Regions from separate parts of the Nonomuraea sp. NPDC050733 genome, predicted to be linked through region 1. Evidence: riboswitches for the same ligand, from Rfam matches in the RefSeq annotation. Region 1 holds a riboswitch; each other region holds the start of a gene.
What was found. Region 1 has a riboswitch for cyclic di-AMP ahead of AB0H64_RS04740 (C40 family peptidase). Riboswitches for the same ligand answer to the same signal wherever they lie in the genome.

Region 1 (7,348 bases):
CGTGACTCTTGGCGACAAGGGTCACCACCGGCGCTCCGGATTCGCGCAGTGCGGCCACCAGTGGGTCGTCGGCTGCCTTCACACCGGCCCGGCGGGTCGCGCCGAACGCGGTGAGCTGCGCGTGCTTCAGGTCGAGCTCGGTCTGGGCCCGCCTGAAGAATTCCGTGTCCTTGGGGTTGGCGCCCGGCCATCCCCCTTCGATGAAGCCGACGCCCAGCCCGTCCAGATGGCGCGCGACGGCGAGCTTGTCGGCAACGGTGAGGTTGAGCCCCTCCTGCTGTGCGCCGTCACGCAGCGTCGTGTCATAGACGTGGAAGCGGTCGTCGGCCATGGTGTCGTCTCCCTGGAAAACAAAAAGACCCCTCACGGGCGTGAGAGGTCTGCGCGCTGGCTCGGTCCCTGCGTCAGCCAGCGCGCCTGCCGATAATGAGCAGACCGTAGAACATGGTGCCTAGGAGTCTGCCATACGGACTCACCATTCGGCACATCGATCTCACCTTGTGGACACAGGGAGTCACACGGTGACGCCCGAGCCTCCGGTGATGGCCGTCTCCAGGGCCCTGGGGTCGAACGCCTCGTCACCGAGCATCCGCCCGTCGAGCACGACCGTGGGCGTGCCCTCGAGACGGATCCTGGCGCTCTGCTTCAGGTGGTCCTCGGCGTACGTCTGGGAGGTGACGCACTGGTCCACCGACGCGCCGGCCTGGCGGGCGGCCTTGACCAGCTCCTCCAGCGTGAAGCCGGAGGCCTCGCCGTGCGGGGCGGGCTGCATGCCGTACAGCTCGTCGCGGAAGGCCAGCCAGCTGGCCTCGGGCACGCAGCGTGCCGCGGCGGCGGCCCGGATGGAGTTCGAGCGCATCGGCTCGTCCTGGAAGATCGTGATCGGGTGGTAGACGACCTTGACCTTGCCCTCGGCCGCCAGGCGCCGCATCGTGGCGTCCACCCGGGCGTGCAGCTCCTTGCAGACCGGGCAGTCGAAGTCCTCGTACAGGTCCAGCACCGGCGCCGTGGCACTGGTGTCGGCCAGCACCATGCTGCCGTCGGCCTGCCGCAGCAGCCGCACACCCGGCGACGGCCCGTCGCCGCCCCTCGTCTGGAACACCACGAGCGCGGCCAGCACCGCCAAGGCGGCCACCACGGCCGCCACCCTCTTCGTCATTCGTCCCGTCCCTCGATCCGGTCGCGGTGACCTTACCGGAATCACCTGTGAACGCCGCGAATCGGGCATCCCGGGAGACCGCTACACAGCGACGCGGCCCGCCGGGGAGGCGGGCCGCGTCGAGCCGCTACGAGGAGACACGGGGAGACATGGGGAGCGGGGGCTAGAGGACCTTGTGGATCCAGCCGTGCAGGTCGGGGCGGGCGCCGTACTGGATGCCGAGCAGCTCCTCGCGCACCCGCATGGTGACGGGGCCGGGGGTGCCGTCGGCGACCGTCCAGGAGCGGTCGGCGCCCTTGACGGAGCCGACCGGCGTGACGACCGCCGCCGTGCCGCAGGCGAACACCTCGCTGACCTCGCCCGACGCGCACCCCTCCTGCCACTCCTCGACGCTGACCAGGCGCTCCTCGGCCTCCAGGCCGAGGTCGTCGGCCAGCGCGAGGATCGAGTCGCGGGTGATGCCGGGGAGCAGGGTGCCGGTCAGGGAGGGAGTGACGAGCTTGCCGCCGATGACGAAGAACAGGTTCATCCCGCCCATCTCCTCGACGTACGCGTGCTGGGCCGCGTCGAGCCACACCACCTGGTCGCAGCCGTTCTCCACGGCCTGGCGCTGGGCGACGAACGCGGCGGCGTAGTTGCCGCCGCACTTGGCGAAGCCGGTGCCGCCGGGGGCCGCGCGGGTGTACTCGGTGGACAGCCACACCGAGACGGGCTTGACGCCGCCGGTGAAGTACGAGGCCGCCGGCGAGGCGATCACCATGTACCTGTAGGTGCGCGACGGGTAGTTGACGCCCAGCCCGACCTGGGTGGCGATGATGAAGGGCCGCAGGTAGAGGCTGTGCCCCTCAGTGGTCGGCACCCACTCGCGGTCGGCCTGCACGAGTTGCTCCAGCGACTCGACGAACGTCTCCTCGGGCAGCTCCGGCATCGCCATGCGCACCGCCGACTGGTTGAAGCGGGCCGCGTTGGCGTACGGGCGGAACGTCACGACCGAGCCGTTGATCTGCCGGTACGCCTTCAGCCCCTCGAACAGCTCCTGCGCGTAGTGGAAGACCGCCGTGGCCGGGTCGAGCGTGAGCGGCCCGTACGGCTGGAGCCGCGCGTCGTGCCAGCCCTCGCCCTCGGTGTACTCGATGGAGATCATGTGATCGGTGAAGGTTTGCCCGAAGCCCGGACTCGCCAGTACCTGCTCGCGCTCCGCCGCGGTGCGAGCGTGGTCGGATAGCTGCACGTCGAAGCTGAGCTTCTGAGCGATGGTCATGACGATGGTCCTTCTCTCTACGACTCGGTGATGTCGGCGGCACTGCGCGCCGGCAGTCCACGTACTTCCTATTGTCTCGCTATTTGGGATGGCAAGGGGTCACTGGGATGGTATGACCCTGAACATGCGAAAAGCGCCTGGTGGGTCCGGTTCGGACCGCCAGGCGCTTACGGAGCTGGGGCGGCCCTAGCCCGATACTCGCGCGGTGATGGCGTCGCCGATCTCGCTGGTCGTCCGGCTCGCCCCGCCGCTCACCCGCTCGATGATGTCGTCGGCGACGGCCTGCTCCACCTTGGCGGCCTCGGCGTGCAGGCCGAGGTGGTCGAGGAGCATGGCGACGGACAGGATCGTCGCGGTCGGGTCGGCCTTGCCCTGGCCCGCGATGTCGGGCGCGCTGCCGTGGACCGGCTCGAACATGCTGGGCGCGGTGCGGTCGGGGTTGATGTTGCCACTGGCGGCCAGGCCGATGCCGCCCGCGATCGCCGCGCCGAGGTCGGTGATGATGTCGCCGAAGAGGTTGTCGGTGACGATCACGTCGAACCGCTCGGGCTGCGTGACGAAGAACATGGAGGCCGCGTCGATGTGACTGTAGTCGGTCGTGACCTCGGGGAACTCCTCGGCCACCCGGTTGACCGTGCGCTGCCAGAGGTCTCCGGCATAGGTCAGCACGTTGGTCTTGTGGATGAGCGTGAGCTTCTTGCGCGGCCTTGACTGCGCCTTGGCGAAAGCGTAACGCACCACGCGCTCCACACCGTGGGCGGTGTTGAGCGACTCCTGGGTGGCGATCTCGTGCGGGGTGCCGCCGCGCATCACGCCGCCCGTGCCCGCGTACAGGCCCTCGGTGCCCTCGCGGATGACGATCATGTCGATGTCCTCGGCGCCGGCGCCGGCCAGCGGCGTCTCCACTCCCGGGTAGAGCTTGACCGGGCGCAGGTTGACGTAGTGGTCGAAGACGAAGCGCAGGCGCAGCAGCAGGTCGCGCTCCAGGATGCCCGGCGGCACGCTGGGGTCGCCGACGGCGCCGAGCAGGATCGCGTCGTAGCCGCGCAGCTCCTCCAGGACGGAGTCGGGCAGGGTCTCGCCCGTGCGGTGGTAGCGGGCGGCGCCGAGGTCGTAGTGGGTGGCCTCGATCTTCGTGCCGACGGCTTCGAGCACCTTGAGCCCTTCGGTCACGACCTCGGTGCCGATGCCGTCCCCAGGGATCACTGCCAGGCGAATGTCGCGCGAATCCATGGCCGTACCCTACCGGCTCGTCTCGGCTGCCGAACACACCATCTCACCTAGCGGACTATCCGTTTTGCCAGGTATTGCGGTCGTTTGACCGTTTCGTTAGAGTCCATCGAGCCGAATCCGCGCAGCAGCTGCGTGGAGCCGGGGACCCATTCCCCTTTTTGGGGCGAATCGGCAGGTCACCGCCGTAGGGCCACTTCCAGGCCCGAGCCCGTCAGCTAACCCGGTAGGCCGTATGGAAGGACCTTCGTGTCTCGCATCGCCATGCTCGCCGCCGTCGCGACCGCAGGGGTCGTGCTCGCCGCCCCGGCCAGCGCCTCCCTCGCCTCCTCCCAGCCGTCGCGGCAAAGCACCCCCCTTCCCCCCACCTCCTCTGGAACGTTCCAGAACGCGTCCTCCTCGCTGCCGGGCAGCGCCAAGGAGGAGACCACGACGGCCCGCCTGACCTCGCCCATCGTCACGTTGACCGCGGCGGACGTCCAAGCCGCCCGCGACAAGAAGACCTCTCTCCCCGCCTGGAAACAGGCACTCAAGTTCGCCCTCGACAAACGCGGCACCCCGTACGTGTGGGGCGGCACCACCCGCAAGGGCTACGACTGCTCCGGCCTGACGTTGAAGGCCTACCAGCACGCCGGCATCCAGCTCCCCCGCACCGCCGCACAGCAGTACCAGGCGTTCTCCCGGAAGATCTCCTGGAAGAACCTCAAGCCTGGCGACCTCGTCTTCTTCCACAACCTCGGGCACGTCGGGATGATCTCCAAGCCCGGGTACATGGTCCACTCCCCGCACACGGGTGACGTGGTCAAGGTGGAGCGCCTGTCGGCCTGGCGCCGCACCTCCTTCGTCGGCGCCGTCCGCCCCGACCCCAAGGGCGTCAAGGCGTGGGCCGCCATGAAGGCCGAGCGCAAGGCTCCCGCACCGGCCAACATCCCCGCGGCCACCATCCTGTGACACCCGTTCGGTGACACCTGTCCCGTGACCCACTGCCGGTGGGCCGGACGCGGCCGACGGTCGCGCCCGGCTCACCGGCATGACGGGGATCAGGCGTGGGTCAGCGGCGGGCCGGCCGCGTGCAGGAGGAGCGGGGGGAGGTCAGCGCTGGTCGGCGGCCTGCGGGGCCCCGCCGTTGTCGCGGCGGTCCAGCGCGGTCTGGACGGCCTCGGCCGCCTCGTCGTCGCGCTCCTCGGCGCCGTTCCAGGAGTACATCTCATACATGTGGTTCATCTCATTTCGCAGGGCGTCGTACAGACGGAAGTCGGATCCCGGCCGAGCATGAGCTCGCAGCACGGGGACACGGACCAGGCGATGGGGCTGACGGCCGACGCGACGCCACACCGCGGCGGGTCGCCGGCCTGCCCTAACAGGCCCCGCCGCGGCAGGTAATGAGTACGAGAACCTGGCGCATTGCTAGCAATGTACCTTCCGGCCTCCGGGCTGTCTCCTTGGACGTCCTAATATCTCGCATCGTGAGACAAAAACGACCGCCGCCGGACAGATGCTGTCCGGCGGCGGTCTTCGGGAGGGGGACGGCCCGTCAGCCGTCGAGGTCGACCGAGCGGCCGCTGTCCGCGCCGATCTCGGCGACGATCTGCTCGACCACGTCGGCCGGGATGGCCGTGTCGACGGTCAGCGCGATGAGCGCCTTGCCGCCCTTGACGTCCCGGGCCACCTGCATCGAGGCGATGTTGACGCCGTGCTCGCCGAGGAGTCGGCCGACGACGCCGACCACGCCGGGCCGGTCGGTGTAGGTGAAGAACGACAGGTGCTCGGTCGGCTCGATCTCCATCTCGTAGCCGTTGACCTCGACGATCTTCGTGATCTGCCGCGGGCCGGACAGCGTGCCGGACACGGAGACCTGCCGGCCGTCGGCCAGCACGCCACGCACGGTGATGACGTTGCGCCAGTCGGGGCTCTCGGAGCTGGTCACCAGCTCCACCGTGACACCGCGGTCCTTGGCGAGCAGCGGCGCGTTGACGTACGTCACGGAGTCCTCGACCACGTCGGTGAAGACGCCCTTGAGCGCGGCCAGCTCCAGCACCCGCACGTCCTGCGAGGCGATCTCGCCGCGCACCTCGACGTCGAGCTTGGTGGCCACCTCGCCCGCCAGGGCGGTGAAGACGCGGCCGAGCTTCTCGGCGAGCGGCAGGCCCGGCTTGACGTCCTCGGCGACGGCGCCGCCCTGGACGTTGACGGCGTCGGGCACGAACTCGCCGGCCAGCGCGAGCTTCACGCTGCGCGCCACCTGGGTGCCGGCCTTCTCCTGGGCCTCGTGCGTGGAGGCGCCGAGGTGCGGCGTCACGACGACCTGGTCGAGCTCGAACAGGGGGCTGTCGGTGCAGGGCTCCTTGGCGAAGACGTCGATGCCGGCGCCCGCCACGCGACCCTCCTTGATCGCGGTGTAGAGCGCCGCCTCGTCGACGATGCCACCGCGGGCCACGTTGACGATCCGCACCGAGGGCTTGACCTCGTGCAGCTCCTTGTCGCCGATGAGGCCGACGGTCTCCTTGGACTTGGGCAGGTGGACGGTGATGAAGTCGGCCTGCTTGAGCACCTCTTCGAGGCTGAGCAGCTTGACGCCCATCTGCGCGGCGCGGGCCGGCGGCAGGTAGGGGTCGTAGGCGATCAGCTCGACGCCGAACGGCTGGAGCCGCTGCGCCACGAGCTGCCCGATCTTGCCGAGGCCGAGGATGCCGACGACCTTCTCGTCGAGCTCGACACCGGTGTACTTGGACCGCTTCCACTCGCCGTTCTTCAGCGCGGCGTGGGCCTGGGCCGTGTTGCGGGCGCTGGCCAGGATGAGGGCGACGGTCTGCTCGGCGGCGCTGGTGATGTTGGAGGTGGGCGCGTTGACGACCATCACTCCGGCCTTGGTGGCCGCCTCGACGTCGACGTTGTCGAGGCCCACCCCGGCGCGGGCGACGACGCGCAGCTTGGGCGCGGCGGCGATCGCCTCGGCGTCCACCTGCGTGGCGGAGCGGACGATCAGCGCGTCCACGTCGGCGAGCGCGGGCAGCAGCTGCGAGCGGTCGGCGCCGTCGGTGTGGCGGACCTCGAAATCGGCGCCGAGCACGGCGAGGCCGGCCTCGGACAGCTCCTCTGCGACCAGGACGACGGGCTTTGTCACGGATGGATCCTTAAGGCGAGCGGCGGGCTAGGGGCACGTCGGCGAGCCCCTCGGAGTCCCACAGAGTGTATCCGCGCTTGTGAACGCGTTCACGAGGGACCCGGAATGTGAGACGGACGCCGCCCTACCCGCGGACGGCCAAAGTCATCCACGTCGCGTCCATCTTTGTCTTGATCGGGGGATTTCTTCGCCATTAGCCTGATAAGCCGTGGCCCACTACCTATGGTTCGTCATATGAGCATCGGGAATCCTGCGCTCGCCGACGTGCTCGTCCAGCATGGTGCCCCGCACCTCCTGCTCGCGGCCCTCGCCGAGGGCGGAGTCCTGGTGGCCGTGCGACCCGACCGGTCCGTCGTCCTGGGCACCACGCAGGCCGGCGACCGGGTCCTGCTCGGATACACCGGCCCCGGGACCTACGCCAGGCACCGCGGCTGCCATTCCCTGTCGGCCTGCGACGCCGACACCATCCTCGACATCCAGCGCGTCACGGGCGTGCGGGAGATCGTCATCGACGCCGCCGGGCCCGCCGCGGCCGCCGTGCCGATCGACGACCTCCAGCGGTTCCTGACCTCGA
Region 2 (7,348 bases), on a different contig from region 1:
TCGCCAAGAACACCGTCGAGGCCCTGCAGGCCGGCATCATCTACGGCTTCGCCGGCCAGGTGGACGGCATCGTCGAGCGGATGGTCGCCGAGCTGGCCGACGACCCCGACGACGTGACCGTGGTCGCCACCGGCGGGCACGCGGCGCTCGTGGTCAGCGAGTCCCGCTCCATCGACGTGCACGAGCCCTGGCTGACGCTCATCGGCCTGCGGCTCATCTACAACCGCAACACGAGCTGACGTTCCGGAAAACGGAAGAGCGGCCCCCGCTCGGGAAGGGGGCCGCTCGGGACGGAGGCGGGCGACGGCTACTCGCTCTCGGCGGTGTAGATGTACTCCCAGGGACCGCACTTCGTCGGGTACGAGCCGTGCTGGCCGGTCTGGCAGACCTTCACCCGCACGCTGGTGGCGTCCTCGGTCTCGAAGTGGAACCGCTTGTAGCCGGGGAAGCCGCAGTACTTCTTGCTGTAGACCTGGGACCACTCGTGGTCGAAGTCGCTCGCCTCGAACTTCACGTACGCGCACTTGCCGCCCTCGTCGTAGTCACGGTCGTCCAGGTCGAACAGCCTGCCCCTGACGTCGACGGAGTTGGACTCCTGCTCGTCGTCCCAGTCGACGCTGATCCGGCCGTCGGCCTTGGCGAGGTGGTGGCGCGAGAACACCGGGCCCCAGGAGTCGCTGTCGTAGTGGGCCGCCGAGGACGCGGAGGACGCGGTCGCGGTGGTGGCGCCGGCGGCCGTCGGCAGCGACAGCGCCACGGCGGTGGTCGCAGCGGCGGCCAGGACACCGGTCGCGAGCTTCTTGATCATGATCTCTCCTTGAGCTCTCTCCCCGGGCCGGCTCCCTGCCGAATCCCCCTGAGCTCGTGGGTCATTGGTAACGCGGAGGTCTTGCGGCGCCGTTGCGATGTCCCTGCAACGAACCGACGAGCCCTTGCAGTTCGCCATATCCCCTACTCTTTGATGCTGTGAGCGACGAACTTCCCGAGCAGATGCGCATCCGGAGGGAGAAGCTCGACCGCCTTCGCAGCGAAGGCGTCGACCCCTACCCGGTGAGCTTCCCGCGCACGGCGACCAACGCCGAGGTCAGAGCGACACACGAGGGCCTGGAGCCCGACACCGCGACCGGTGAGCAGGTCGCGGTCGCGGGCCGCGTCATGCTCAACCGGATCGGCGGGAAACTCTGCTTCGCCACGCTCCGCGACGGCACCGGCGACCTGCAGGTCATGATCTCCCTCGACCGGGTGGGCGAGGAGTCCCTGGCCTCCTGGAAGCGCGACGTCGACCTGGGCGACCACGTGGGCGTGATCGGCGAGGTCATCACCTCCCGGCGCGGCGAGCTGTCGATCATGGCTGAGAGCTGGCAGATCACCTCCAAGTGCCTGCGCCCGCTCCCGGAGAAGCACATCGGCCTCACCGACCCGGAGGCGCGGGTCCGCCAGCGCTACGTCGACCTCATCGTCAACGACGAGGCGCGGGAGATGGCCCGCATCCGCAGTGCCACCGTGCGCGCGGTGCGCGACTTCTGGCACGAGGAGGGCTACCTCGAGGTCGAGACGCCCATGCTCCAGCCGATCCACGGCGGCGCGACGGCCCGGCCGTTCAAGACCCACATCAACGCCTACGACATGGAGCTCTACCTTCGCATCGCGATCGAGCTCTACCTCAAGCGGCTCGTCGTCGGCGGCATCGAGAAGGTCTTCGAGATCAACCGCAACTTCCGCAACGAGGGCGCGGACTCCACGCACAACCCCGAGTTCACCATGCTCGAGGCGTACGGCACGTACCTCGACTACAACGACATGGCCGACCTGACCCAGCGGATGTACCAGAAGGCCGTGGTCGCGGCGCTGGGCACCTCGGTGGTCGTGCACGACGGCGTCGAGGTGGACCTGGGCATCCCCGAGTGGCCGCGCGTCACGCTGTACGGCACCGTGTCGGAGGCGGTGGGCGAGGAGATCACCACCGAGACGCCGATCGAGCGCCTGCGCGACCTGGCGGACAAGCACGACGTCCACCACGACCCCAAGTGGGGTCCGGGCAAGCTGGTCCAGGAGCTGTTCGAGGCGCTCGTGGAGCACACGCTCATCCAGCCGACGTTCGTCATGGACTACCCGCTGGAGACCTCGCCGCTGACCCGCCAGCACCGCGACAACCCGCTGCTGACGGAGAAGTGGGACCTCATCGGGTTCGGCACGGAGCTGGGCACCGCCTACTCCGAGTTGATCGACCCGATCGAGCAGCGCCGCCGCCTGGTCGAGCAGTCGCTGCTGGCGGCGGGCGGCGACCCGGAGGCCATGCAGCTCGACGAGGACTTCCTGCAGGCCCTGGAGTACGCGATGCCGCCCACCGGCGGCATGGGCGCCGGCATCGACCGGATGATCATGGCGTTCACCGGCAAGAACATCCGCGAGACGATCCTCTTCCCGCTCGTCAAGCCGACCCACTGAGCCCCGGGCCGTGCCGCCGCACCCGTGGCGGCACGGCCAAGGGCCCTGAGAACGGGTCATGCGCAATTGCGGGATCGTGCCGGACTAAATGCGCCGGCGGGCGCCCGCGTCAAGATTCCCGGTGAGGGCCTGTAAGGGCCGCTGTGATCGCGCAGCGTGCCCCGAAGTGCCGACATCCGCCGAGTCCCCCATATACGACGGATCAAGTCAATGACGGCCGTCAAGTGCCACGGTTATCGCGCTTGACGGCCTTTCCCGTATGCGTTTAACGTCTGCGGAGCGAACAGCTTTGCACGGGCCGACGACGACTCCGAGACTGCTGTTGGGGGGAGGGCTCCCGATGGATGTGCTCACCGATCAGGTTGAGCTTAGCCACGCCGATCTAGCCTTGCTGGCGGAGCTTGCCAGGGGAGTCACCGTCGATCGGGTGGGCAGGCGCCTCGACATCAGCGGGCGCACCGTGCGCCGCCGGCTGCGCGGCATCTGCGACCGCATCGGGGTCGCCACGGCCATCGAGGCCGTGGCCTGGGCCGCCCGCCGGCAGCTCATCTGAGCGGCCCGCGAAAGTCTCAGTCGGCGACGCGGACGGCGCCCACGAACGGCCTGCGGGCCAGGGACGTCACCCTGACGACGTCCCCCGTGCGCGGCGCGTGGACCATCATGCCGCCGCCGATGTAGATGCCGACGTGGTGCAGGTCGCTGTAGAAGAAGACCAGGTCGCCCGGCCGCAGCTCCTCCTTGGAGATGTGCCGGCCGGCGGTCCACTGGCTGCCGGTGTAGTGGGGCAGCGAGATGCCGACCCGCTGGTAGGCGGCCATGACGAGGCCGGAGCAGTCGTACGAGCTCGGCCCCTCGGCACCCCAGACGTACGGCTTGAGCTGCTGGGTGAGCGCCCACCTGGCCGCCTCGGCGGCCTTGCCGGCGCCCGAGATCGGCAGGGCGACGCGGACGGCCGGCGTGCCCGGACGGCCCGCCTCGCCGATCGCCCGCCTGAACAGGTTGCTCTCCACCTTGGCGACCAGCTTCACGATCTTGTCGCGCTTCGTGTCGAGGTCGGTGACGAGCTTCTCCACCTCGTCGATGTGGGCCTTCGCCTCGGACTGGGCCTGCTTGGCCGTCTCCATGGCCTTGACGACCTGGTTGACCTCGTCGCCGGACTCCTGCGCCAGCGCGTAGGTGGTGGCGGCCCGGTTGAGGAACGCGCTGGGGTCGCCGTCGTCCATCAGGGCGATGGCGCGGCTGAAGCCGCCGGTCATGTACTCCTGCTGGGCCAGCAGCCTCGTCCTGGCGCGCTTGGCGTCGAGGTCGGCCTGGCTGGTCGCCAGGACCTTCTTGGCCTGCTCGGCGGTCTTGCGGGCGGTCTTGAGCTTCTCCCGCGAGCCGTTGTACTGCTCGCTGAGGGTCTCGATCTCGGTGTGCATCGCCTCGACCCGCTTGGACAGCTCCTTCAGGGAGGGCTCGGGGTCGGCGGCGGCGGGCCCGGCCGGGACCGCGAACGCCAGCGCCACGACGGCGGCGCTCAGGACGGCGAAACGGCGCAGGAGCGCCTGTTTCGGAGGGCGGGCATCCAGGCCCGCTCTCGTCCTTTCGCGACGGCGCGTGCGCTCCACCGACCAGCTCCTCTCTTCGACGCCTACCGGGTTAGCTGACGGGTTCGGGCCGGAGCAGCCCTACCGAGCGTGATGCTCGGATTCACCCCATGTGGTGGCACTGAGAGCTCGCCACCGGCGGGTCCCCGGCTCCCCCTGCGGGGATTGGGCGCGTCTCCGCGCGGGGGTCGCGCGGGTGACATCGTCGCTGGACATTAGTGCACCTCGGGTTCGTGCTCAACCAGAACTGCCAACTCTGTAGAGGTATCGCTACCGAAGGGTCACGAGTGGACGACGCGTCACCCGATGCCGGTCCGTCTTTATGCCTACTTTGCCATGGCTTGAGCAGTACGTTGCCCGAGGGGAGTGCACGGAAGTGACATGTCGGATGCCGTAGGCAGGGCGGATTTTGGTACGAGCCGTAATGGGATCTGTACTCTGGATGCCCATGGAACAGGTCGCCGAAGTCACCGTGACTGACACCGAGCTCGTGGTGCGCCGCGCCCGCACGTCGGATGTCAGGACGATCAGGCGCCTGGTCGACACCTACGCCGGTGCCGGTCCTCGCCTCCTGGAGAAGGCCACGGTCACCCTGTACGAGGACGTGCAGGAGTTCTGGGTCGCCGAGCGCGGCGGCCAGGTCGTCGGCTGCGGCGCCCTCCATGTGCTCTGGGAGGATCTGGCCGAGATCCGCACGGTCGCCGTGGACCCGGCCTTCCGCGGGCTGGGCATCGGCCATCGCATCGTCTCCACGCTGATCCGCACGGCGCGGGATCTCGGGCTCAGCCGGGTGTTCTGCCTGACGTTCGAGGTCGACTTCTTCGCCCGCCACGGGTTCCGGCCGATCCAGGGCACCCCGGTCTCCCCGGAGGTCTACGCCGAGCTGCTGGCCTCGTACGACGAGGGTGTGGCGGAGTTCCTCGACCTTGAGCACGTCAAGCCCAACACCCTGGGCAACACCCGCATGCTGCTCCATCTGACATCCGGTGACGCCGACCTTGACCGCCGAGAAAGGTGATTGTTGATACCTATGTCGATACGTTGGGCAGCACAGGCATGTGTCCTGACATGTGCTACATGCACTCTCGAAGCGAGGTGACACGGTGAGCACCGGACAGCCGCCGTATCCACAGGACGAATCCGGCGAGAACGCTGCCGGGAATCCCGAGTACGGACAACACACTCCCAACCGCCCCCACGGTGAGGCCGACCCCGACGCGACGGTGGTGGGTTACCGCGCCGAGGACTACGGCCAGCCCGGCTACCAACAGCAGGGCTACGGCCAGCCCGGCCAGCCCGGCCAGCAGCAGTACGGCCAGCAGGGCTACGGGCAGCAGGGCCAGTCCCAGCCCGGTTACGGGCAGCAGCAGCAGGGCTACGGACCCCAGGGTCAGTCGCAGCCCGGCTACGGCCAGCCCCAGCAGGGCTACGGCCAGCCCCAGCAGGGCTATGGGCAGCCCGGCCAGCAGCAGTACGGCCAGCAGCAGCCCTCGCAGCCCGACTACGGGCAGCAGCAGTACGGCCAGCAGCCGCCCTCGGGCCAGCAGTACGGCCAGCCCGGCTACGCGCCCCCGCCGCAGCAGGGCTACCAGCAGCAGGGCTACAGCCAGCCCGGCCAGCAGCAGTACGGCCAGCAGCCGCCTTCGCAGCCCGGCTACGGCCAGCCGCAGCAGGGCTACGGGCCCCAGGGCCAGTCGCAGCCCGGCTACGGCCAGCCCCAGCAGGGCTACGGTCAGCAGGGCTACGGCCAGCCCGGTTACGGTGAGCCGGCGTACGGTCAGCCGCAGCAGGGCTACGGCCCGGGGCAGCAGTACGGCCAGCCCGGCTACGGTCAGCCGGGATACGGTCAGCCGGTGGGCGTGCAGCCTCCGGGCGCCCCGGCGCCGCTCGCGGAGTGGTGGCAGCGGCTGGTGGCCCGGCTCATCGACTGGGTGATCTTCTTCGTGATCGGCCTGATCATCTCGGGGATCTTCACGGCGATCTTCGTGGCCACCTACGACTGGTCCAGCGGCAGCTCGTCCGGCATGTTCAGCGGGACGATGGTCGGGGTCCTGGTCGGCATTGTCCTGACCGCCCTGTACGTCGGCTACGAGCTCCTCATGACCAAGATGAGGGCCCAGACCCTCGGCAAGATGGTCATGGGCATCAAGATCGCTCCTGTCGGCGGCCCCGTGCCGTCGGCCGGCCTGCCCACCGACGTCGCGCTCAAGCGGGCCGGCGTGACGTGGGGCGGCTACGCCTTCGCGATCCTGGCCTTCGTTCCGCTCGCGTCGTTCATCGGCTGGCTCCTGGTGGCCGTCAACGGCGCGTCGCAGCTCTGGGACAAGCCGCTGCAGCAGACGTTCGCCGACAAGGTGGCCGGCACCGTGGTGGTCAAGATCAAGTAATCGCCAACAGCAGCAGAGGCCGGCTCCGTGCCGGCCTCTGTTTTGTACCCGGGTACGTGCGCAGCCGGGCCGTGCCAATATGAAGCCACGGGTTCGGCGCCGAGCCGAGGTGGGTTATGGCGGGTACGCGGCCGGGCGGGACGCCCGCTGAATGGTGGGAACGACTTGCCGCGCGCCTCATTGAGGGCCTCGTGTTCGGGGTGTTCTATTACATTCTGTTCATCGTCCTATGGGCCGCCTTCCGAACTGTCGGCGTGTCCGAGGCGACGGCCGGTCGCCCGCCCGGGGCGGCGGCCTGGTTCCTGGCCGGGCTGGGATATACCGCCTATGAGTGGGCGGCTCTTTCCGGCGCCGGCCGCACGTTCGGCAAAGCGATCATGAAGATTCGGGTGGCGCCGCCCGGCCTTCCTCGGGCGGCACTGCTGAAACGTGCCCTGGTGTATCCCGGCCCGGTCATGCTGATGGGTATTCCGCTGGTCAATCTGCTGGGCGGAATCTACGTGTTCGCCGTGGGGATGCTCATCTTGATCGACAAGCCACTGCAGCGTGGGCCGCATGACCGACTGGCCGGAACGCTCGTCGTCAAAGATCTTCGTTGAGGCATGCGTACCTGCGGCGATGCCATTCAGCAAAATTTTCGCTTGATCCGGTAAGGAGCCTGGAGAGACTGGCATTAGGCTATGGGGCAACCAGGGCGGCCCGATGTCGGTGGTCCTGTCAGGCGTGGAGCGCTCGCGTGCCGCTATGGTCGTGAGCGGATGCCTGTTGACCTAGAGCGGCATGAGGCCCGCTCATGCTCCCGCGCCCGTGGTGCATAAAGGGAGCCCTCTGAAACCCCCGTCCGCTGTGGAGGCGAGGACGAATGCAAGCCGTTACAGACGTATTGTCGGCGCTCATCCCCCCGGTGGTGGTCGGCGGCGCCTT
Region 3 (7,348 bases), on a different contig from region 1:
GCCGGCGGCGCGCCGGTGAGCGTGACCGTCGCGGGGCTGCCCGGCGACGGGGTGACGGTCGAGGTGCGCAACGCGGTGTGGGCCCGGCAGAGCCCCCGCCTCCCGGGAGCGGGAGCGGGGCTCATCGGGCTCACCGAGCGGGTCGGGCTCGCGGGTGGCCGGCTGGAGTTCGGATCGGTGGCGGGGGGCGACTTCCGCCTGCACGCGTGGCTGCCGTGGGCCCCGTGACCGTGGCCCATGACGGTGCGGTGTCCCGGCGCTCGTGCCCGGACCACGGCCGGGGCCGGGATCGTGACGACGAGCCGTGGGTCGCGGCTGTGAGGGAGGAAGGAGCCGGTGTGAGGGCGGAATCGGTGGGCGTCCGGACGGTGGGCGGGGGCGAGTCATGGTGGACGGCATGACGATCAAGGTGCTCATCGTGGACGACGATCCGCTCGTCCGGGCGGGGCTGGCGATGATCCTCGGCGGCGCGGACGACATCCGCATCGTCGGCGAGGCCGGTGACGGCTCCCAGGTGCCGCCCTTGGTCGCCGAGCACCGTCCCGACGTGGTCCTCATGGACATCCGCATGCCGGACGTCGACGGGCTCGCCGCCACCGAGGCGCTGCGCGCCACCAGGGAGCCGCCCGAGGTCGTGGTCCTGACGACGTTCCACGCCGACGCCCAGGTGCTGCGGGCGTTGCGGGCCGGGGCGGCGGGGTTCCTGCTGAAGGACATCGCGCCGGCCGAGCTGGTCGGGGCGATCCGGAAGGTGTCGGCGGGGGAGCCGATCCTGTCGCCGGCGGTGACCCGGCAGCTCATCACCCACGTGTCGGGCGGCGGCGCCGAGAGCCGCGCCGGGCGGGCCCGGGCCCTGCTCGGCCGGTTGAGCGAGCGCGAGGGGGAGGTGGCGGTGGCCGTCGGTCAGGGCCGGTCCAACGCCGAGATCGGGGCCGACCTGTACATGAGCGTCGCCACGGTCAAGGCGCACGTCTCGCGCATCCTCACCAAGCTGGGGCTCAACAACCGGGTGCAGATCGCCCTGCTCGTCCACGACGCCGGGTCGGGGGAGCAGCCGCGCAGGTAGCGGGACGCGACCGCGCCTGGGGAGACGTGCCCGGTGGTCGGGGGCCCAGGGGGCGGCCGTCCAGGGTGGGGTCAGGCTTCGACCATGCGTTCCAGTGTGCGGCGGTGCATGACCAGGTCGTCCGGATCGTCCGGCATGGGCTGCTCGCCGAAGTGAACGCGGCGTCGCCACACCCGGGCCATGATCACCCCGTGTCTGAGCGCCGCGTACGTCAGGTGGAAGTCCATGTTCGCCGGCGTGTGGCCGGTCAGCTCCTCGTACGTCCGGCACACGTCGTCCCCGCGCATGAAGTCCGGCAGCCCCGGCAGGCCCAGCCCTTCCGTGAGGTCCTGGAAGAACCGGTGCAGGAAGATCATCCAGGCCAGGTCCAGCTCGCGCGGTCCCACGGCGGCCATCTCCCAGTCGAGCACGGCCACCGGCCGGAAGTCCCGGTACATCACGTTCCCGATGCGGGCGTCGCCCCAGGTGAGGACGTCGGGGCCCGGGTCGTCGGGCCAGTGCGCCTCCAGCCAGCCGAAGGCGCGCTCCAGCAGCGGGATCGGGTGGTCAGCGTGCGCCCACGCGTAGTAGGCGCGCTGCGCGTCCACGTGGGCTCGCAGCCCGCCGTTCCTCCTGCCGCCCGCGGCCCGCTCGTCGCCGTACGAGCGCCGTGCGCCGGTGGGGGACAGGACCGAGAGGTCCTCACGGGTGAACGGCGCGTCGTGCAGCGCGGCGAGGAGTCGTACCGTCGCGTCCTGGAGGGCGCGCCGCCGGCCCGGCGGCGCGTCGAGCAGCCAGCCCTCGAACGTGTACGGCATGACGTCCGGCGGCACGTCGCCGTCCTCCCGCTCCATGACGAAGAACGGCGTGCCCAGCGGCCCCGGGTCCGGCTCGCACCACAGCGCCCTCGGCACCGGGATCCCGGCCCGGTCCCGGGCCAGCCGCATCACCTCGAACTGGGCCCCCAGGTCATAACAGGGGAAGACGGGCACCGCCTCGGCCGCCGGCGCCAGCCGGGCCACACACCGTGCGCGCCGCCGGCCCGGCCAGGAGGCGGTGAAGAAGACCGTCTCGCTGGACATGCCGTTGGCCGCGGGCCGCGACAGCTCCGACACGTCCACCGGGCCGCCGGTGCGGCCGGCCAGCCAGGATGCCATCCGCTCGCGGAGCCGGCCCAGGTCACGGGTGGACGTCCGCATCTCCTCCGGCACGGCGGCCTCCTCGGGTGAGTTCCGGTCCCGCACCAGTGGTATACCCCTAGCAAGCGCTTGTCTACGTGGGGCGAGCGTTACGGTCAGGTACGGGGCAGCCGTACCCTTGTCTGAAAGGGCATGTCACGAAGGGACAGTGGGATGAGCTCAGCGGGTGAAGGCCTGTCTCGCCCGCTTCCCGAGCCGGTGCGGCTGAACGTCGTCGACCTGGCAGCCCAGGTTCTCGGCTCGATGCCCGCTGCGTCCGTGCCGCCGCCGTTGCGGGGCATCGCCAAGTTCGACCCGCGCAAGCGCGCCCGCCTGGGCAGCGCCCCCATCGCCGCGCAGCTGGAGAACGACAAGGAGTTCCGCGAGCTGGTCGCCGAGTCGGTCGCGGCGGGCTGGCCGGAGCTGGTCGCCTCGCTGGCGGACGGCCAGGTGCCGCCCGCCGCCGACCCCGTGCTCGTGGCGGCCGCCGCCTACCTCACCCGCCCGCCCGGCTGGGCCGACATGGTCGAGGCGGCCCGCGCCGACCTCGAACGGTCCGCCGTGGCCGCCGAGGGGTCCGAGCGCGAGGAGGTCGTGTCCCGGCTGCGCGAGCAGCTCGCCGCCCAGAAGACCGCCGCCAAGGAGGAGACCGACCGGCTGCGCGAGCAGCTCAAGGCCGCCCGCACGGAGAACTCCGACCTGCGCCGCCGCCTCCACGAGGCCCGCGAGAAGTCCAGGGAGGCGCAGCGGCGCGCCGAGGAGATGGAGCAGGTCGCCGAGGAGGCGCGGTCGGCGGCCTCGGCGGCGGGCAGCGCGGGAGAGGCCGAGCTGCGGCGGTTGCGCGAGCGGCTGGCCGACGCCGAGAAACAGCTCGAAGCCTCGCGCCGGGCCGCCCGCGAGGGCCGCAGCATCGAGGACGCGCGTATCCGGGTGCTGCTGGACGCCCTCCAGGACGCCTCCGCCGGGCTGCGCAGGGAGCTGGCCCTGCCCACCATGATCAGCAGGCCCGCCGACTCGGTCGCGGCCGTCACCGGCGAGCGCCCCAGCGTGCGCGGCGTGCCGGCCCGCGCGCTGGCCGACGACGACCCGCAGCTCCTCGACCAGCTCCTCGGGCTGCCCCAGGTGCACCTGATCATCGACGGCTACAACGTGACCAAGGCCGGCTACGGCACCCTCACGCTGGCCGACCAGCGCAACCGGCTCATGACCGGGCTCGGCGGGCTCGTCGCGCAGACCCGCGTCGAGGTAACCGTGGTCTTCGACGGGGCCGAGCTGAACGCGCCGGTCCAGGTGGTGGCGCCGCGCGGGGTGCGCGTGCTGTTCAGCGCACCGGGGGAGATCGCCGACGACCTCATCCGCCAGCTCGTCCGCGCCGAGCCGCCCGGCCGGGCCATCGCCGTGGTGTCCTCCGACCGCGAGGTGGCCGAATCCGTCCGCAGGATGGGCGCCCGCCCCGTACCGTCGGGACTGCTTCTGCGCAGGCTGGGCCGCGCGTAGGCCACGGTCCGGGCATAGCGCCGGATGGCAAAGCGACGGTATAAGGAATCTGGCGTTTAGGTGAGATCAACGCCATAACTTCTGTACTATTTCGCCCCAGGTATGATCCCTTGGAGGCGACGCTGTGAGTCTGGGCCGGGTGCCGATGGTCGCGTGTCTCGCGATCGGGCTGCTGCTTTCGCCGACAGGTGGAGCCCAGGCCGCGCCGAAGCCCACGATCAAGCAGGCCAAGGCCAAGCTCGCCAAGCTCAACGACAAGGCCGACAAGGTCGTCGACCGCTACAACACGGCGACCGAGAACCACAAGAAGGCCCAGTCCGCCTACACCAAGCTCAACGATAGCTACAAGCGCAAGCTCGCGACCGTGGCCGACCTGCGCCAGCAGGTGATCTCGATGGCCGTCAACAGCTACAAGCTGGGCAGCGACGTCACCTCCATGCCCGGCGTGATCGGCTCCGACGATCCCATGAACACCCTGGGCGGCCTCGCCCTGGCCGATCAGGTGACCCGCGAGCGCGCTGACAAGCTCACCGCCTTCGACCGGGAGAACCGCGGCCTCAAGGCCGAGCGTGACAAGGCCGAGGAGGCCCTGGCCGCCGCCGACAAGGAGCGCGACGCGGTCCGCAAGGAACGCGCCGAGGTCCTCAAGCTCATCGCCCAGCAGAAGAAGCTCCTCGACCGGCTCGGCGCCTACCGGGCGGGCGACCCGAACAGCACCGGCATCAAGTACACCGGTTCGGCCTCGGGCAACGCGGCGGCCGTGCTCAGGTTCGCGTACTCGCAGGTGGGCAAGCCGTACGTGTTCGGCGGCACGGGCCCCGGCGGCTGGGACTGCTCGGGGCTGACGCAGGCGTCGTGGCGCGCGGCCGGCGTCTCGCTGCCGCGCACCACCTGGCAGCAGTGGGCGTGGGGTGCCTCGCGCAGGGTGGCGCTGAACGCGCTCCAGCCCGGGGACCTCATCTTCAGCTCGGGACTCGGTCACGTAAGCATCTACGCGGGCAACGGCCAGATCGTTCACGCGCCGCAGACGGGCGACGTCGTCAAGGTCGCCACCCTCTCCTCGTACGGCGGCGCCCTCGTCGGCGCCATCCGCCCGTAGCGCGCCACGCGGCGGGTCCCTCACCCCTGAACCGACGGCGCTGCCCCGCTGTGGCGAGGCAGTGTAGCGGCCGCGCGCGCCTCTCGTGACGGGAACGCCAGTAAAGAAGTGAAGCGATCAGTGACCGCTCATGGCCACGTGGCCTGCCGTCATGCCGGGGACAAACCTGACAAATGTGACGAAAGAGTCCTGACAGGCGCCTGATTCGTCAAGTGTGAGCAGAGTCACATTTACGTAACGAATCATGGTGGCTAGCTGGGCGTCGTCACCTTACTGACACCTTATGGCGATCTTTACAGCTTGACCTGTGCTTTGCCGTGCCATGACTTCTCGGCGTAACTTCTGGCGTCGCGGCGAACAAGCCATGGCGCCGCGAACCAACATCGGTCCCACCGATGTGGACGAGATAGCAATCCATCGGTCGCCGCCGTAGATATCCGTACTTGTTGCGGTGGTGGCCTGCCGAGTCCGTGCAGCCAGGAGGCACGGAGCCGGGGACCCAGCGATCCCGAGCGGGATCAGGGGTGAATCGGCGCGTAACGCGCCGTAGGGCGACTTCCAGGCCCGAATCCGTCAGCTAACCCGGTAGGCGTTCGTGGAAGATCCAAGGAGAAATCCTGTCTACCCACTCGCACAACCCCCGTCTGTCCCGAATCGCCCTGAGCGGCGTCGCTCTCACCATGACCGTGACGGCCGGAGGTCTGGTCCTCCATGCTCCGGCGGCCCAGGCGGCAGGGACGACGAGCACCACGGCCGGTCCTTCCACGGCTTCGGCGGGCACGGCCGCCGCGCCGGTGAAGCCGGCCGCGGGCAAGACGGCGAAGGCCTCCAAGGCCGTCCGGCAGCAGGCGAAGGCCCGTACGGCCGTCGCCGTCGCCAAGGCGCAGATCGGTGACCCGTACCGTTACGGCGGCACCGGCCCTGGCGCGTTCGACTGCTCCGGTCTCGTCCAGTACGCCTGGAAGAAGGCCGGCGTGAGCATTCCCCGCGTGACGAACAGCCAGTTCGCACGCGTCAAGAAGAAGGTCTCCTGGAAGAACCTCCAGCCGGGTGACCTGATGTTCTTCCGGGGGCTCGGTCACGTGGGCATGTACGTCGGCCACGGCAAGATGGTCCATTCGCCGCGGACAGGTCTGACGGTACGCGTCGAGAAGATCAGCGGATGGCGCAAGTCGTCGTTCGTGGGGGCGGTACGTCCCGGCCTGTGAGCACGCACGAAGACCCCGTCCCGGGTTGGGGACGGGGTCTTCGCGCGCTCTGGGAGGAACTCCCGGGGCCCCCTGGCTCCAGCGGAGCCGAGATCGGCGCTCAGCGGCCCTCAGGGCCCTCTCGCGGGCACCCGCGTCCCTCCCAGACGCGGACCCGCTACCGCGGCTTCCACCGCCCGACCGCACGTCACGCTCGACGTACCACTGCCGCATCTCGTCGGGACCGAATCGGGAACGCTGAGGCCGCGTCTGGTGACGGCGGAGCGTCTCGCCCCAGGACACATCAAGGTAGAACAGCGCCGTCCTGCCGAGGTGGTCACGACGCAGGCCGGCCGGCATCTCCCCGTACCGGCTCGCGGTGAGGATGCCCAGCTGACCACCGCGGACCACCATCCGGCCGTCCTCGGAGAATCCGGCCACCGCTGGCTCTTCCCCGGCCAGTACGCCGGAAAGCACATTCATCCTGCGAGTCTGAACCGCCTCCTGAACACGGTCGGAGCGCACAGCCGCCCCGGACGCAGCACCGCGCTGATGGACCTCGCCTCGCAGCTGCCCGCCGTTGTCGTCAGCAAGCTCCTCGGCCTGCACATCTCCACCGCTGCTGAACGGACCCAAGCCGCTGGGAACAGCCGGCGGGAAGCAGCGGCCGCACAAGTAACGGCCCCCTGCAGCTCCGGCCGTCGGAGTGGGCGCGAACGGCAACGTACGCCAGGCCCGTCCGTCCAGGTCACTGATAGCGCGCGATCTCGTTGGGCGGGCGCACTCGCGCACATTTCCGTTCCATCACCCCAGCGCCTTCGGCGGCGGGTCCACAACCTGAAGGAACGTCGCTTGTCGCCACCGCCGCCCGCACGGGCTCAGAACCGGTAGCGGAGAATGCGTGCTCCTTGCCGGGACAAGGCCGTGCTGCGGGCGGTGAGACGGGTCAGCGCGCGCAGGGGTTGCGGGAACCGGGCTATTTCCGGTGCGCGGGTGAGGATCTGCTCCTCGATGAGTTCGAGGCCGGCGTGCCAGGACTCTGGTTCGCGTGGGTCGTCGAAGCCCTGGGCGGCTGTGATGCCGAGTGCCTTGATGGTCGGGTGGTACTTCATGGCCCAGGCGGCGAAGCGGGTGTAGCCGTTCAGCGCGAGCTCGCCCGATGGGAAATGGCCGGCCAGCGCGCGGGTCATCGTCTGGAAGGAGTCGCCGGGCATGAAGGGGAGCAGCCCCTCGGCGACGATCATCGCCGGCCGGTCACCGGGGACGGCTGTGAGCCAGTCCGAGCCGGTGAGGTCGGCTCCGACCAGGTGGGAACGGCCGGGCAGACATTCGGATCGCAGGT
Region 4 (7,348 bases), on a different contig from region 1:
CGTCCAGGAAGAACCGGTTCTGCAGCCCGTCGATCCGCCGCGCCGCGTCCAGGTCGGCGTCACTGTCGCCGGCCGGCGTCACCGCGTACAGGTTGACGCAGCCGCCGACCCTGCTGCCCCGCATGGCCTGGACGGCCAGCCCGTGGGCGAGGTTGAGGTGGTGGGCGGCCCTGATGGCGTTGGCCGGCTCGCGGCGGCCGGGGGCGTGCTCGCCCGAGGCGTAGCCGAGGAACGCGGCGCACCACGGCTCGTTGACCGTGCTGAAGGTGTGCACGTGGTCCTTGAGCGCGTCGTGGACGCACTGGGCGTACTCGGCGAACCGGTAGGCGGTGTCCCGGTTGGGCCAGCCGCCCGCGTCCTCCAGCGCCTGCGGCAGGTCCCAGTGGTACAGGGTCAGCCACGGGTCGATGCCGTTCGCGCGCAGCTCGTCGGCGAGCCGCTTGTAGAAGTCGAGGCCCTTGAGGTTGAACCGCCCGGAGCCCTCCGGCTGGACGCGCGGCCACGACACGGAGAACCGGTAGGCGCTCAGGCCCAGGTCCGCCATGACGGCGACGTCGTCCTTGTACCGGTTGTAGTGGTCGATGGCCACGTCCGCGTGGTGGCCGCCGACCACCCGGCCGGGCTGCTTGGTGAAGGTGTCCCAGATGGAGACGCCGCGGCCGTCGGCGGTCACCGCGCCCTCGATCTGGTAAGCCGAGGTGGCCGCCCCCCACGCGAATCCCGGTGGGAACCGCAGGTGGGAGCTCGTCTGCTCCTCTTGAGTCGTCACGCCTTGACCGCACCTTCCATCAGGCCGCCGACGATCTGCCGGCCGAACAGCACGAAAACCACGAAGAGAGGGAGGACGGAGGCGGCGGTGCCGGTGAACAGCATCACGTAGTCCGTGCCATGGGCGGAGTTGAGCGCCGCGATCGACGTCTGAACCACCGGGTTGTCCGGGTTCAGCACGATGAGCGGCCACATGAACTCGTTCCAGGTCTGCATGAACACCAGCAGGGCCAGCACCGCCATCCCGGGCCGCAGCGCGGGCAGGACGACCCGGCCGTAGATGCCCAGGGTGGTCGCCCCGTCGACGCGGGCGGCCTCGACCAGCTCGTCGGGCACCGCCTGGGAGGTGTACTGGGTCATCATGAACACGCCGAACCCGTTGACGAGGAACGGCAGGATGACCGACTGGAGCTGGCCGGTCCAGCCGAGCTTGACCATCATGTCGTACAGCGGCACCACGCCCATCTGCTGGAGCGGCACCATCATGGTGACCAGGATCAGCCCGAGCAGGACCTTGGAGCCGGGGAAGCGGAGCTTGGCGAACGCGAAGCCGGCCAGCGTCGAGATGAGCACCACCGACACGGTCACGGTGACGGACACGATGGCGGAGTTGACCAGCCCGGTGACGAAGTTGGCGTCCTCGGTGGACAGCAGCCGCTGGACGTTCTCGCCGAGGTGGCCGCCGGGCAGCAGCGGCGGCGGCGTCTCCACGGCGTCGTCGTTGGTGCGCGTCGCCATGATGAACATGTAGTAGATGGGGAACGCGGACAGCAGCAGCGCGAAGCCCAGCACCACCTTGGTCATGAGGCCCGCGTCCCAGAGGCGGTTGTTCATCGGGCGCCTCCGATGCGGCGGGTGAACCAGTAGTTGATCATCGTCCCGAGCAGGATCAGCACGAACAGCAGCCAGGCCGCCGCCGAGGCGTAGCCCATCTCGAAGTCGCGGAAGGCGGACTTGACGATGAACATGGCCACTGTCTGGTACTGGCCGGTGGTGCCGCCCGTCATCATCGGGTTGCCCTCGAACATGACCGGCTCGGTGAACAGCGTCAGCCCGCCGATCGTCGAGATGAACACGACGAACACCATCGTCGGCCGCAGCATCGGCACCGTGATCCGCCAGAACTGCGTGCGCGCCGACGCACCGTCGATGGAGGCGGCCTCGTACAGGTCGCGCGGGATCGTCTGCATCGCGGCCAGCAGGATGATCGCGTTGTAGCCCGTCCAGCGCCAGTCGACCATCGTGGCGATCGCGATCCAGGAGGACCACTTCTCGTTCTGCCAGATGATCGGATCGACGCCGAACCAGGACAGGATCCAGTTGAAGACCCCGTAGTCGCGGCTGTAGAGCTGGCTGAAGATCACGGCCACGGCGACCACGGAGGTGATGAGCGGCAGCAGCACGCCGAGGCGCAGCAGCAGCCGGCCGCGCAGCCTCTTGTTGAGGGCGTTGGCCAGCAGCAGCGCCAGCACGAGCTGGGGCACGGTGGCCAGCACGAACATGCCGAGCGTGTTGACGACGGCGTTCCAGAAGGCGGCGTCGGTGATCAGCTCGCCGTAGTTGGCCAGGCCGTTGAACTCCGTGTCGCCGGCCAGCTCCCAGTCGTGCAGCGAGACCCAGAGCGTGTAGCCGAGCGGGAAGATGCCGAAGACGGCGAACAGCAGGTAGTAGGGCGACACCAGAACGTACGGCGTGCCCTTGAGGTCGAAGCGGGCCATCCGCCGGGAGGGGGCCGACCGCCTGCCCGGCGCCCGCCGGGCGGGCGGCGGCGCGAGTTGGATAGTCATGGAAGCCTTTCGAGCCGGGGCGGGGAGGGGTGGCGCCCGCAGAGGGGAAGGGGCGCCACCCGGTCCTGGGGGACGGGGGTCAGCCCGCCGCCTTCACACCCGCCGCGACGAACTTCGACCAGGCCTCGTCGTACTTGATCGCGCCCTGGTCCATGCCCTCGATGACCTTCTCGACCGCGGTCTTCACCTGGGCGTGCTTCTCACCGAAGAACACCGGCTGGAGGTTCTTCACCGAGTCGCTGAAGATCTGGCCGGTCGGCGCGTCGTTGAAGTAGGCGTTCTTCAGGCCCGCCACCTCGGGGTCCTGCTGCGCGGGCAGCGAGCTCGGGAACGCGCCGGCCTCCTTGAAGGCCGCGACGTGGCCCTCCTTGCCGGTGAGGTAGTTCACGACCTCGGCGGCCTCCTTGGGGTGCTTGCTCTGCTTGGGCACCGCGAGCCAGGAGCCGCCCCAGTTGCCCGTGCCGCCCGGCACCGCCGCGACGTCCCAGTTGCCCTTGTTGGACTCGCCGGCCTTGCCCTCGATCACGCCGAGCATCCACGACGGGCAGCCCATGGTGGCGAAGCCGCCGCCCTTGATGGCCTTGTCCCACGCCGGGCTCCACGCCTGCAGCTTGGCGGTCATGCCGGCCTTGCTGAAGGTGGTCACCCAGTCGAAGGAGGTCTTGACGGCCGGGTTGGACTCGATGACGAGCTGGTTGTTCTTGTCGAAGTAGGAGAGGTTGCCGTTCTTCGGCGCCTCCTGGAAGAGGATGACGTTGTAGATCGTGTTGGGGCCGTCCATGAACTTCGCGCCCGTCTTGGCGGCCTCGAACTTCTTGCCGGTCTCCAGGAACGCGTTCCAGTCCGGCCAGAGCTTGCCGACCTCCTCGCGGTCGGTGGGCAGACCGGCCTTCTTGAACAGGTCCTTGCGGTAGCACATGGTCATGCCGCCCATGTCCGTGCCCAGCGCGAACAGCTTGCCGTCCGCGTTGAGGCCCGCCTCCCACTTGGCCGCCGGGAAGTCCGCCTTGCGGCTTTCCAGGCCGTACTGGCCGAGGTCGGCGAAGAACTGCGGACGGGCCGCCATGAGGCCCATCGCGCCCTCGTCGATGCCGACCACGTCTCCTGCGCCTGCCCCCGCCTGGAGACGCTGGAGGAGCTGCGGCAGGTACACGTCCTCGAACCGGTCGGTGAGGTTCGTGTACTTGATCTGGATGTTCGGGTGCTCGGCGTTCCACTTCTTGACGGCCTCGTCGTAGCCGAAGTTCTCGCCGCCGCCGAAGGTGTGCACGTTGATCGTGACCGGCTCCGCCGCCGCGCTGCTCTGCGAGCCCGCCGGGGTGGCGCCGCCACCGCCGCTGCTGCACGCCGCGATGGCCAGCAGCGCCGTCATCGCGGCTCCGGTCACGACGAAGCGCTTGTGGTTCTTCATTCGGAACCCCTCTGGGTGGTGAATGTGGGAGGTGCATCGCGACGTGAGGCCGCGATGGGAAGGTCTTGGGAGCGCTCCCACAAAGAGTGCCCTCATGGCGTGGGGGCCGTCAACGGCCCGCAACGCAACCGTTACCTCAGGCCGGATTTGGCGCCGTGAAAGCGGATTCAAGGCCGCAAACAGCGCGAAAAGGTCGCTGGGAGCGCTCCCATACCATCTGTCCCGTTAACGCCACAGGAACGGACAACCCGCTGAAGGCCGGGGCGGGACGAGGGGTGTCAGGCGTACGAGAGACCTGCCCGGAACGCGAGCGAGCGCGCGCCGGGGGAAGGCGCGCGCTCGCTCCCTCTGGGGAGAGGTGGGGGAGTGGTAGGGGGACCGGGTCAGCCGGCGTAGTTCGGGTAGCCGTAGCCGACGACCTGGGAGGTCGGCCGGACGCGCTGCTCGACGCGGCCGTTGCCGGTGTTGCCCTCGATCGTGGAGATCGTGCCGTTGCCGTTGTCCTTGACGACGAACCCGACGTGGTTGATGTCGTCCAGGCTCTTGCTGCCGCTCCAGGAGAAGAAGACGACGGCGCCGGGCTTGGGCGCGCTGCCCCAGCGGTGGTTCTGGGCGAACCAGCGGGCGTGGGCGACGGTGTAGGCGTCCCAGCCGACCTGCGGGCGGGCGCCGGTCTGCTCGCCGACCCAGGAGACGAACATCGAGCACCAGGCGGCGTTGAGGTAGGCCTGCGGCGAGCCGCCGTCACGCTTGACGGTCTCCAGCGCGCGCTGCGACTTCGCGTACCACTGCTGGAACTTGGTGCCGCCGCCGTAGGCGTTCTCGGAGGTGCCGACCTGCGCGCGGGCCACGTCGAGGACCTTCTGCGCGGTCACGTTGACCCGGCCGTACTGCGAGCCGGACGCGGCTTGGCTGTTGGCGGCCTGGCTGTTGACGCTCTGGCTGGTGGACGAGTTGGATGCCGGCCCCACGTGCTCGGGGGTGTCCGCGTTGGCCGGCGCGACGGCGCCGAAGGCGGCCGAGGCGATGATGGTCGCGCCGAGGGTGGCGCGGATCGTTCCGGGCGTGAGGGCACGGAGGAGACGGTGCTTGGCCATCGAGAAGGGATGCTCCTTGCTTCCATGCCGCTTACCGGGTTAGCTGACGGGTTCGGGCGTGGAAGCTGCCCTACGGCACAAGGAAGTGCCGATTCACCCCAAGAGAAGTGGGTCCCCGGTTCCGCGCTCAGGCGGATTCAGCGGTCACAGGGGGGTCCTGTGATGATCTGTGCGATAGGCCGGCAACGAACGGGCAAACCGGACGTAAGCCGACGAACAGGATTTAAGGTAATACATCCGGCAAGAGGATTACAAGTGGATAAATGCCCAGCTAGGAGAGCTGGGAGCGTGCCTCCTCCAGAAGCCCCATCATGGCAAGGCTTTCGTCCAGTGGCATGATCTCGCTTTCGGTCCGTCCCTCGGCCAGGGCGTCCCGTACCTCGCGCAGCTCACCCGCGTATCCGTTGTCGGCCGGGTCGAGGTCGTGGACCTCCGTCGCCATCGACGCTCCGCTGAGCACGACCCGGTTCGGGGCCCAGAACGGCGCCTGGATCTCGGCCCGCATCCCCGTGCCCACCACGTACGCGCTGTTGGGGAACGAGGCGAGCAGCGAGGACTCCACCAGCGCCCGCCTCCCGCCGGGATAGACCAGCACGCCGCCCGCCTCCGCGTCCACGCCCGACGGCGCCAGGCAGCCCGTCATCCGCACCTCCGACGGCGCCCCGAGCAGCAGCTGGGCCAGCCCGAACGGGTAGATCCCGAGGTCGAGCAGGGCCCCGCCACCCAGCTCCGGAGCCCACAGCCGGTGCGCCGGATCGAACGGCAAAGCGAAGCCAAAACTGGCCTGCACCGAGCGGATCTCGCCGAAGCGCGGGTCGGCGGCCACCCGCCGGATGAGCGGGTTGAACCGCATCCACATCGCTTCCATCAGGAAGACCCCGGCCTCGCGGGCCAGGCGCACCATGCGCTCGGCGTCGGCGAGCGAGGCGGCCAGCGGCTTCTCGCACAGCACGGCCTTGCCCGCCGCGATGGCCGCCTCGGCCACCGCCAGGTGCTGGGCGTGGGGCGTGGCCACGTACACGGCGTCGACGGCCGGGTCGGCGCACAGCTCCGCGTAGGAGCCGTACGCCGACTCGGCGCCGAGCTCCGCGGCCAGCGCGTCGGCGCGGTCCAGGTCACGCGAGCCGACGGCCGCCACCCGCATGCCGGGCTCCGCGGCGATGACCGCGCCCACGGTCCGTGCGATACCGCCTGTCGCCGCGATGCCCCATGCGAGATCCCTCATGGCGAGGGATCATAGCTTTTTTACCCAAATGTGGCGGGATCGGGCCCAAGGCGGCGATTGGCGTTGAGTGCCCCGATAGCCGCCAGGTCCTCGTCGTCCAGGACGAAGTCGAACACGTCGATGTTCTCCCGGATGCGGGAGGGCGTGACCGACTTGGGGATCGTCACGTTGCCGAGCTGGATGTGCCAGCGCAGCACGACCTGCGCCGGGGTGCGCCCGTGCTTGGCGGCCAGCGTCTGGAACGCCGGCTCCTCCAGCAGGCCCCGGCCCTGGCCGAGCGGGCTCCACGCCTCGGTGAGGATGCCGTTGGCCTCGTGGAAGGCCCGCAGTTCGTGCTGCTGGAGCCACGGGTGCAGCTCGATCTGGTTGATCGACGGCGTGACCCCGGTCTCGTCCATGAGCCGGGTGAGCGCCTCCACCGTGAAGTTGGACACACCGATGGCCCGGGCCCGCCCGTCGCGGTGCGCCTTCTCCAACGCCCGCCAGGCACCCACGTAGGCGTCCTGCTTCAGCACGGGCCAGTGGATGAGATAGAGGTCGACGTGGTCCAGGCCGAGCCGCGCCAGGCTCTCGTCCAGGGCCCGCTCGGCGCGGTGGTGGTCGTCGTTCCACAGCTTCGTGGTGACGAACACCTCCTCGCGCGGCAGACCGGAGGCGCGCACCGCCCGGCCCACGCCCTCCTCGTTGCCGTAGATCCTGGCGGTGTCGACGTGCCGGTAACCGGCCTCCAAAGCGGTCGTCACGGCCCGCTCGGCCTCGTCGGCGGGTACTTGCCAGACGCCGAACCCGAGCTGGGGGATCGAGACGCCGTCACTGGTGAGATTGAGCGAATTCATGGCCTCCATTAGAACCAAGGTGGACACCATCGCCTGCACAGGGTCGGGGGCAATGGCGTCAGCGACTGGTTCGCCCTCCGATCTCACCATGGGTTTTCTGCTCTCCACGGCAAGAGGGCGAGTGGTGCTGTCATGATGATCGTGAGACTGGCCGACCGCGCCGGCAGCGCGAGTGCCGGGCGGGGGTGATGGCCGTGCGCAGGACGTACAAGTTCCTGCTGCGG

Region 2: linked by a shared signal. The riboswitch ahead of AB0H64_RS11225 (NlpC/P60 family protein) and the one ahead of AB0H64_RS04740 (C40 family peptidase) in region 1 are both predicted to bind cyclic di-AMP.
Region 3: linked by a shared signal. The riboswitch ahead of AB0H64_RS23250 (C40 family peptidase) and the one ahead of AB0H64_RS04740 (C40 family peptidase) in region 1 are both predicted to bind cyclic di-AMP.
Region 4: linked by a shared signal. The riboswitch ahead of AB0H64_RS01310 (CHAP domain-containing protein) and the one ahead of AB0H64_RS04740 (C40 family peptidase) in region 1 are both predicted to bind cyclic di-AMP.

The regions. Positions count from the first base shown of each region.
Region 1 is NZ_JBFAHO010000002.1:237,630-244,977, reverse strand. Features, by position in the region: gene cimA (citramalate synthase) at 1-331, opposite strand, end outside; gene AB0H64_RS04755 (thioredoxin domain-containing protein) at 515-1,159, opposite strand; gene AB0H64_RS04750 (branched-chain amino acid aminotransferase) at 1,323-2,420, opposite strand; gene AB0H64_RS04745 (3-isopropylmalate dehydrogenase) at 2,607-3,653, opposite strand; cyclic di-AMP (ydaO/yuaA leader) riboswitch at 3,753-3,898, shown strand; gene AB0H64_RS04740 (C40 family peptidase) at 3,900-4,601, shown strand; gene AB0H64_RS04735 (hypothetical protein) at 4,743-4,865, opposite strand; gene serA (phosphoglycerate dehydrogenase) at 5,185-6,774, opposite strand; gene AB0H64_RS04725 (hypothetical protein) at 7,009-7,348, shown strand, end outside.
Region 2 is NZ_JBFAHO010000004.1:336,705-344,052, forward strand. Features, by position in the region: gene AB0H64_RS11205 (type III pantothenate kinase) at 1-239, shown strand, start outside; gene AB0H64_RS11210 (hypothetical protein) at 308-808, opposite strand; gene lysX (bifunctional lysylphosphatidylglycerol synthetase/lysine--tRNA ligase LysX) at 967-2,448, shown strand; gene AB0H64_RS11220 (LuxR C-terminal-related transcriptional regulator) at 2,789-3,001, shown strand; gene AB0H64_RS11225 (NlpC/P60 family protein) at 3,018-4,058, opposite strand; cyclic di-AMP (ydaO/yuaA leader) riboswitch at 4,064-4,219, opposite strand; gene AB0H64_RS11230 (amino-acid N-acetyltransferase) at 4,486-5,055, shown strand; gene AB0H64_RS11235 (RDD family protein) at 5,141-6,424, shown strand; gene AB0H64_RS11240 (RDD family protein) at 6,541-7,023, shown strand.
Region 3 is NZ_JBFAHO010000014.1:152,598-159,945, reverse strand. Features, by position in the region: gene AB0H64_RS23275 (histidine kinase) at 1-228, shown strand, start outside; gene AB0H64_RS23270 (response regulator transcription factor) at 398-1,066, shown strand; gene AB0H64_RS23265 (phosphotransferase family protein) at 1,138-2,256, opposite strand; gene AB0H64_RS23260 (NYN domain-containing protein) at 2,398-3,720, shown strand; gene AB0H64_RS23255 (NlpC/P60 family protein) at 3,845-4,819, shown strand; cyclic di-AMP (ydaO/yuaA leader) riboswitch at 5,270-5,426, shown strand; gene AB0H64_RS23250 (C40 family peptidase) at 5,500-6,027, shown strand; gene AB0H64_RS23245 (class I SAM-dependent methyltransferase) at 6,885-7,348, opposite strand, start outside.
Region 4 is NZ_JBFAHO010000001.1:284,947-292,294, reverse strand. Features, by position in the region: gene AB0H64_RS01330 (GH1 family beta-glucosidase) at 1-769, opposite strand, end outside; gene AB0H64_RS01325 (carbohydrate ABC transporter permease) at 766-1,602, opposite strand; gene AB0H64_RS01320 (sugar ABC transporter permease) at 1,599-2,555, opposite strand; gene AB0H64_RS01315 (ABC transporter substrate-binding protein) at 2,635-3,966, opposite strand; gene AB0H64_RS01310 (CHAP domain-containing protein) at 4,350-5,063, opposite strand; cyclic di-AMP (ydaO/yuaA leader) riboswitch at 5,077-5,216, opposite strand; gene AB0H64_RS01305 (Gfo/Idh/MocA family oxidoreductase) at 5,335-6,288, opposite strand; gene AB0H64_RS01300 (aldo/keto reductase) at 6,309-7,124, opposite strand; gene AB0H64_RS01295 (transposase) at 7,319-7,348, shown strand, end outside.